Regions from separate parts of the Pelomonas lactea genome, predicted to be linked through region 2. Evidence: riboswitches for the same ligand, from Rfam matches in the RefSeq annotation. Region 2 holds a riboswitch; the other holds the start of a gene.
The links. Region 2 has a riboswitch for manganese ahead of ACG04Q_RS08830 (TMEM165/GDT1 family protein). Riboswitches for the same ligand answer to the same signal wherever they lie in the genome.
Positions count from the first base shown of each region.

Region 1: it holds a riboswitch for manganese, as region 2 does, so the genes downstream of both, ACG04Q_RS20915 (TMEM165/GDT1 family protein) here and ACG04Q_RS08830 (TMEM165/GDT1 family protein) in region 2, are expected to answer to the same signal.

Region 1 is NZ_JBIGHX010000008.1:292,187-295,660, forward strand. Features, by position in the region: gene ACG04Q_RS20905 (heavy metal translocating P-type ATPase) at 1-702, opposite strand, end outside; gene cadR (Cd(II)/Pb(II)-responsive transcriptional regulator) at 799-1,251, shown strand; gene ACG04Q_RS20915 (TMEM165/GDT1 family protein) at 1,621-2,199, opposite strand; yybP-ykoY riboswitch at 2,202-2,387, opposite strand; gene ACG04Q_RS20920 (carbohydrate porin) at 2,482-3,474, opposite strand, start outside.
Region 2 is NZ_JBIGHX010000003.1:53,096-56,569, reverse strand. Features, by position in the region: gene ACG04Q_RS08845 (S49 family peptidase) at 1-935, opposite strand, end outside; gene ACG04Q_RS08840 (Rieske (2Fe-2S) protein) at 1,090-1,476, opposite strand; gene ACG04Q_RS08835 (HAD family hydrolase) at 1,469-2,134, opposite strand; yybP-ykoY riboswitch at 2,190-2,364, shown strand; gene ACG04Q_RS08830 (TMEM165/GDT1 family protein) at 2,370-2,945, shown strand; gene ACG04Q_RS08825 (RluA family pseudouridine synthase) at 2,947-3,474, opposite strand, start outside.

The DNA.
Region 1 (3,474 bases), on a different contig from region 2:
CGCCTCGATGAGTTCGGCCAAGGAATACAGCGCCATCACCATTGCCGCTTCGGGCCATTGCCCGATGGCAAAGGCGCCGGCAACAGCCACCGACATCAGTGCGTTGATGTTGAGCTGGCCGCGCAGGAGCGACGACAGGCCTTTGCGGAACACGGCGAGGCCGGACAGCGCGATGGCACCTGTCGCGACGGCCATACCGGCCACCTTCCAGACCAGCGTCTCCGGCGCGAAGAAGTGGACCAGTTCAGCAGCGATTGCAACGAGCAGCGCCGCAATCAGGCGGATCAACTCAGCGCGCTGGGCCTTGGCGGTGTCCTCGGCGGGAGGCGGCGCCGACAGCGTCTCCGTCTTGAAGCCGATGCCGTTGATGGCGGCAATCACCGGCTCCCAGACCGCCTGCGGTGCGTTGACGTCCAACGCGCGCGCAGGCAGATCGAACCGCAACCCGCGCACTTCGGGGAAGCGCTCCAGCGCGCGCCGTATCTGCCCTTCCTCGGTTGGGCAATCCATGGCGGGGATGCGCAGCAGCAGGCCGCCGGACGTCGCGACGACTGGGGACTTGGTCTCCACGCCGTGGGCCGAGCCGCAGCATGGCGTCGCTTGCCGGTGTGCATGGCCGTGGTCGTGTCCGGCCCCATGCGCGTGGTCATGCTCATGGTGGTGGTGGGCATGGTCGTCGTGGGCGTGCTCGTGGGTGCTCATGCTTGCTCGTTCGTCAGCTTAGAAAGTATTTGACAACCTGTAGCTGCTACAGAGTCAAGTCTCTACACTTATGTCCTTGCGAGCCCTGGGGTACTCATGAAGATTGGCGACTTGTCAGCCGCGTCAGCAACGCCCATAGAGACGATCCGCTTCTACGAGCGCGAGGGTCTGCTGCCGGCTCCCGGGCGGACACAAGGGAACTTTCGGGTGTACGAGGCGCCCCACTTGGAGCGCCTGCAGTTCATCCGGTACTGCCGCAGCCTTGATATGTCATTAGACGAGGTACGCGCTCTTCTGCGTTTCAAGGATGCGCCTGGCGAAGACTGCGGCGACGTCAATGCGCTGCTCGATGAGCACATTGGTCATGTATCCAAGCGCATCAAGGAACTGCGCTTGTTGGAGAAGCAGCTGAAAGAGCTTCGGCAGCGCTGCAGCGATGTGCGAAAGGCGGATCAATGCGGCATTCTTGCGGGTCTCGAAGAGGCGTCCCAGGAGCCGCCGTCAGCCGAACTGCCGAGCCCGCACCTACGCGCTGTGCACAGGCACTGACGCCTCTGCGCGTATTGGCAGCCGATTGATCGCACTGACCCTGTGTGCCGGCCTGTGACCTTCAACTGGACGTGCAGACCTGTGGACGTGGACTGAACATGGTGACCGCCATGCCCATCAGGCACAGCGCCATGCCAAACCCAGTCAGTCTGTCGATATGAGCGTTGTCCGGGCTTGCGGCCATCATGCCCATCTCGGCGATGAAGGTCTGGCGTCACAAATGACGCTGCCAAACCGCTCCGCATCTGAAGCTGAGCAGCCAAAAAAACGCCCCTGGCCGAAGGCCAGAGGCTTGGAACGTCTCTGCTGTCATCGCGTCGACGCCTGCTCAGCAACCGTCTTGCTGGTCAAGGACTCTGATGGGCAACTTCAAAAGCCTAAGCCGGACCCCGCGCCGATGAGCGTCGCGATACCCAGCACGGCAAAGATCGCCGCTGCAATGGAATGCACCAGCTTCATCGGAATCCTGTCGGCGAGTTTGTCGCCAATGAATACGGCAGGCACGTCCGCCAAGAGCATGCCCATTGTTGTTCCGACCACCACCCAAAGCGGGTTGGCGTAGTGAGCTGCCATGGCCACGGTGGCGATCTGCGTCTTGTCGCCCATCTCAGCCAGGAAAAAGGTAATCAGCGTGGCACCGAAGACACCGAAGCGCTTGGCGACCTGCGTTTCCTCCTCCTCGATCTTGTCGGGAATTAAGGTCCAGATGGCCATGCCGATGAACGAGGCGCCGAGCACCCAGCGGAGGACTCCAGGGGAAACTGCTGAAGTGATCCAAGCGCCTAAGGCGCCGGCGACACCGTGATTCACGATGGTCGCGCACAGGATGCCGGCAATGATGGGCCACGGCTTCTTGAACCGTGCAGCAAGGATGAAGGCGAGGAGTTGGGTCTTGTCGCCAATCTCAGCAAGAGCGACCACACCAGTTGAGACGAGGAGTGCTTCCACGAAGGTTCCACGGCCGGTTCCCAGACGAATGACCACAGCGCTTCCCCGGCCAGTACGGAGGCGCTGTGGTCAAAGGTCTTGCCAGGTCAGGAAACTGCTGACGCCATGGCCTGCAGGCCAAGTGTGTTGACGTCAGCCTCTTCGAGCGAAGAGCGGCTACTCCCCAATGACAACCACATTATCGCTGGACATCTGGCGCCAGCCAGGAGCACGGCGTCAGCCCAATAACTGGCATGCCGACCGAGCCGATGCGGCGCGCAGTTCGCCCTCCGCCCACTCGCATCAGTTCTCCCAATGCAAGCGAAGCGCGTAGAAGGACGCAGGGCCTCGGTCGGCGTTGTAGCCCGGGTTTCGGATGCGCTGCAAGTCGCCGGTGAGGAAGAGCCCTCTGAGCAGCTCGGCCCGGTAGTAGGCCTCGAAGTCCCGCTCCGGCCGGTAACTGAGCTTGCCGTCCCCGAGGAAAAAGGTCTGCCCGCCTCGTGCGAGGAACTGGGTATGCCCCGTGGAAAGGCTGCTCTGGGCGATACCGATCCCGAGGACGTCCTGTGCGCGGCCCCAGGCCGAGCCGCCCACCTGCAGTCCGGCCGAGGTTGATCGGTCGGCTTCAGTAAAGGCGTAGGTCTCGGTCCTGCCGTCTGCCTTGAACGCGCGAATGAAGACACCGATGTTCTCGGCGAGCTTGTGTTCGACGCCGATGCCGACGCCCCATTTCGCTTGATCCTGCTGTCGCACGGCGTCGAGGGTTGGCGTGCCGCTGGTCGCCGAGAGGGCGTCGTCATAGCGTGCCATCACGGCCTTCATGCGGAAGCCAAGCAACCTCACGGTGCCGGTCTGGCCCGCGACAGCGTAGTCCTTGCTCAGCTCGACTTGGTCGCCGTAGTGCCGGAACAGCCGGCTGTCCAGCTGAAGCTGGTTGGGCTCCTTGGGCACGGCGAAGCGGCCCGCGCGCAGCGCCCAGCCTTCAGCGATGTACTCGGCAGCCACGCCATAGGTGTAGCCGCGCGAGTCAGCTGGGTAGTCATAGGCTGCATGGGTCATGAGCGCCCAGTTCATGAACTGCATGCGCGGGTCGTGGGCGTAGCTGTTGGCATCGAAGATGTCCAGCACCGAAAGCGCGCCGGCGCTGAGGACCAGACGCTCAGAAGCAGCCTTGCCCGACAGCTGATGGGCTGCGGACTCAATTGGCTGTTGCTCGCCTCCCAGGTCCACCGTATGCCGCACGAAAAGCCGGGCGCGATACAGCTTGGGCTTGGCGCCGGAAGTCTTGGCCAGCTC
Region 2 (3,474 bases):
TTGGCCAACCGCTCGGCCACGTTGTCGCGCGGCGAGTAGTCGATGACGTCCTCGGCCTTGACGACCTCGCGGGCCACGAAGTCGAGATTGCCGAAGTGGTCGGCCAGACCCAGCTGCACGGCCTGCTCGCCGTTCCAGAACAGGCCCGAGAAGGTTTCGGGCGTTTCCTTCAGCCGCTTGCCACGGCCTTCGCGCACGACGGCGATGAACTGCTGGTGGATCTGGTCCAGCATGGCCTGCGCATAGGCCTTCTGCCGCGGACTGACCGGGCTGAACGGGTCCAGCATGCCCTTGTTCTCGCCGGCGGTCAGCAGCCGGCGCTCGACGCCCAGCTTGTCCATCAGCCCCGTGAAGCCGAAGCCGTCCATCAGCACACCGATGGAGCCGACGACGGAGGCCTTGTCGACGTAGATCTCGTCGGCCGCCGCAGCGATGTAGTACGCACCGGACGCGCACATCTCCTCGACGACGGCGTAGACCGGCTTGCCGTGCAGCTGCTTGAGCCGCTTGATCTCGTCATGCACGATGCCGGCCTGCACCGGGCTGCCGCCGGGCGAGTTGATGCGCAGCACGACGGCCTGCGCCGCGTCGTCCTTGAACGCGTCCTTCAGCGCCGCCAGCAGTTGCTCGGCGCTGGCCTCCGTGTCGGCAGCGATCTCGCCGCGCACCTCCACCAACGCCGTGTGCGGCGCGGCAGTCGGCGTCACGTGCCGGCCCTGCAGCCACAGGCTGTAGACCAGCATGGCCGCCAGCAGCAGCCAGAACAGCCGGAACACCGTGCGCCAGCGCCGCTCCAGCCGCCGCTCGCGCAGGAAGTCGCGCGCCAGCTGGGCCAGCAGCGTCTCGTTGTGCGGCGTGAGCGGGCCAGGCGCCGGCGGCGGCACGCCGACGGGATCGGCAATGGGTGGCGGCAGGGAGTCGTCGGAGGATGTCATGTGATGGTTTCTATTGGGCAATTGCGGGGCGAGCGCCGGGCCGCTCCCAAGCCGACCCGCCTGGGGCGATGTGCCTGTCGGTCAATCCGGCAAGCATCGCCGGCCCCTCGGGGGACCGGCCAAGGTACGCCTTGGACGAGGGGCTGCACTCTTTTCAATCTTCAAAAGCGGGTTTGGTGTCGCGCGTCGGGTGCCAGTAGACCGCCCCATCGCGTTCGGTGAGTTCGATCTTGGTCAGCCGCCCGCGGTTGCAGGGTCCCATCAGGCACTGGCCGGTCAGCGGGTCGTACACGGCACCGTGGATGCTGCACATGATGAAGCGCTTGTCGCCGTCCAGGAACTCGCCCTCCTGCCAGTCCATCTCGGTGGGCACGTGGGCGCAGCGGTTCAGGTAGGCGACGGCCTGGCCGTCGAAGCGAAGCGCGAACGCACGCACCGGCTCGCGCCACTGGATGACGTCGAAGCTGACGGCCTTGCCGCGCTCCGCCAGGTCGGCCGACGCGCACAGGCGCTGCGGCGCTGCGATGTCCTGCTCAGGCATGCTGGATCAGCCAGTCGTGCAGCTCGCGCGTCGAGTGCGCGACGAACAGCGGATTGAACTCGGCGAAGGTCTCGTGGTCGTGCGCGCCGAAGCTGACCGCGACGCAGGGCGTGCCGGCGTTGGCGGCCAGCTGCAGGTCATGCGTCGTGTCGCCGATCATCAGCGTGCGCTCGGGCTCCACGCCGAACTCGCGCATCAGCTCCAGCAGCATCTGCGGATGCGGCTTGGAGCGCGTCTCGTCCGCCGTGCGCGTGCCGTCGAAGAGATGGCCCAGCGCACTGGACGCCAGCACCCGGTCCAGGCCCACGCGGTTCTTGCCGGTGGCCACGGCCAGCCAGTGATGGCGCGCCTTGAGCGCCTCCAGCATTTCCAGGCTGCCCTCGAACAGCGACAGCTCGTGCTCGGAGCCCAGGTAGTGGTGGCGGTAGCGCAGGCCCAGCTCCGGGTAGCGCTCCTCGGGCAGGCCGGGCACGGCATGCTCCAGCGCATCGCGCAGGCCCAGGCCGATGACGTACTTGGCGCGCTCGAACTCGGGCTCGGGCAGGCCCAGGTCCACAGCGGCACGCTGGATGCAGCGGGCGATCAGCGCCGTGGAGTCGAACAGGGTGCCATCCCAGTCGAAGGCAATGAGATCGAAACGTTGGGGACGGAAGCTCATCACGCCATTGTCGGCGCTGGCGCCGCGGCGGGCGGTGGCAAGCCCACTACAATGCGCGCTCGTCATTGGGGAGTAGCCGTCCTGCGCCTGCAGGAGCTTGCGTCAACACACTTGGTCCGGTGGACCATGGCGCAGGCAGCTCCAGAGCCTGGCAAGACCTTTGACCACATCGCCTCCGGTAAGGGCCGGGTGGCGGCGTGGTCTTTGGTTTCGTATCGGCCCTTTGGAGAATTTCTTGGAAGCATTCCTCGTGTCCACCGGCGTCGTTGCGCTCGGCGAAATGGGCGACAAGACGCAGTTGCTGGCCATCGTGCTGGCCGCCACCTTCCGCAAGCCTTTGCCCATCATCCTGGGCATCTTCGTCGCCACCGTGCTGAACCACGCTGCCGCCGGCCTGCTGGGCGGCTGGGTGGCCCATGCGCTGGGGCCGGACGTGCTGCGCTGGGTGGTGGGCCTGTCCTTCCTCGCGATGGCGGGCTGGATGCTGATCCCGGACAAGCTGGACGATGACGACGGGGCGGCGAAGCGCCAGCGCTTCGGCGTGTTCGGTACGACCGTCGTCGCGTTCTTCCTCGCCGAGATGGGCGACAAGACGCAGATCGCAACCGTCGCGCTGGCCGCGCGCTACACCGACGTGGTGCAGGTGGTGCTGGGCACCACGGTCGGCATGATGCTGGCCAATGCGCCCGCCGTGTTCCTGGGCGACAAGATCGCCGCCAAGGTCTCGATGCCGCTGGTGCACGCCATCGCGGCGGTCATCTTCGCGGTGCTGGGCGTGCTGACGTTGATCAACGCCGGCAGGCTGTTCTGAATCAGCCGGCCAGCACGGCCTGGCACGCTACGGGCAGCGGTGCCTCGCAGGTCACGGTCTCGCCCGTGGCCGGGTGCTGGAACTGCAGCCGGCGCGCATGCAGGAACATGCGGTCGAACTTCGCCGCACCGCGGGCCAGCTCGCGGTTGCGGTCGAAGTCGCCATACTTCGGGTCGCCCACGATGGCGTGACCCGCCTGCTGCAGGTGCACGCGGATCTGGTGCGTGCGGCCGGTCTTGATGGTCACGTCCAGCAGGCTGAAGCGCGGCGTCCTCTGAACCACCTTGACGAGGCTGATGGAGCGCTTGGCCTCGGCCTCGTCGGCCTTGCCCGGCCGCACCCAGCGCTCGCCGTCGCTGCCGACGAACTTGACCAGCGGCACGTCGATGACCTTGAGCTTGTCCGGCCAGTCGCCCCAGACGAGGGCGGCGTAGGTCTTGCCGGTCTCGCGGTCGCGGAGCTGGTCCTGCAGGTTGACCAGCGCGCTGCGCTTCTTGGCAATCATCAGCAGGCCCGAGGTTTCCTTGTC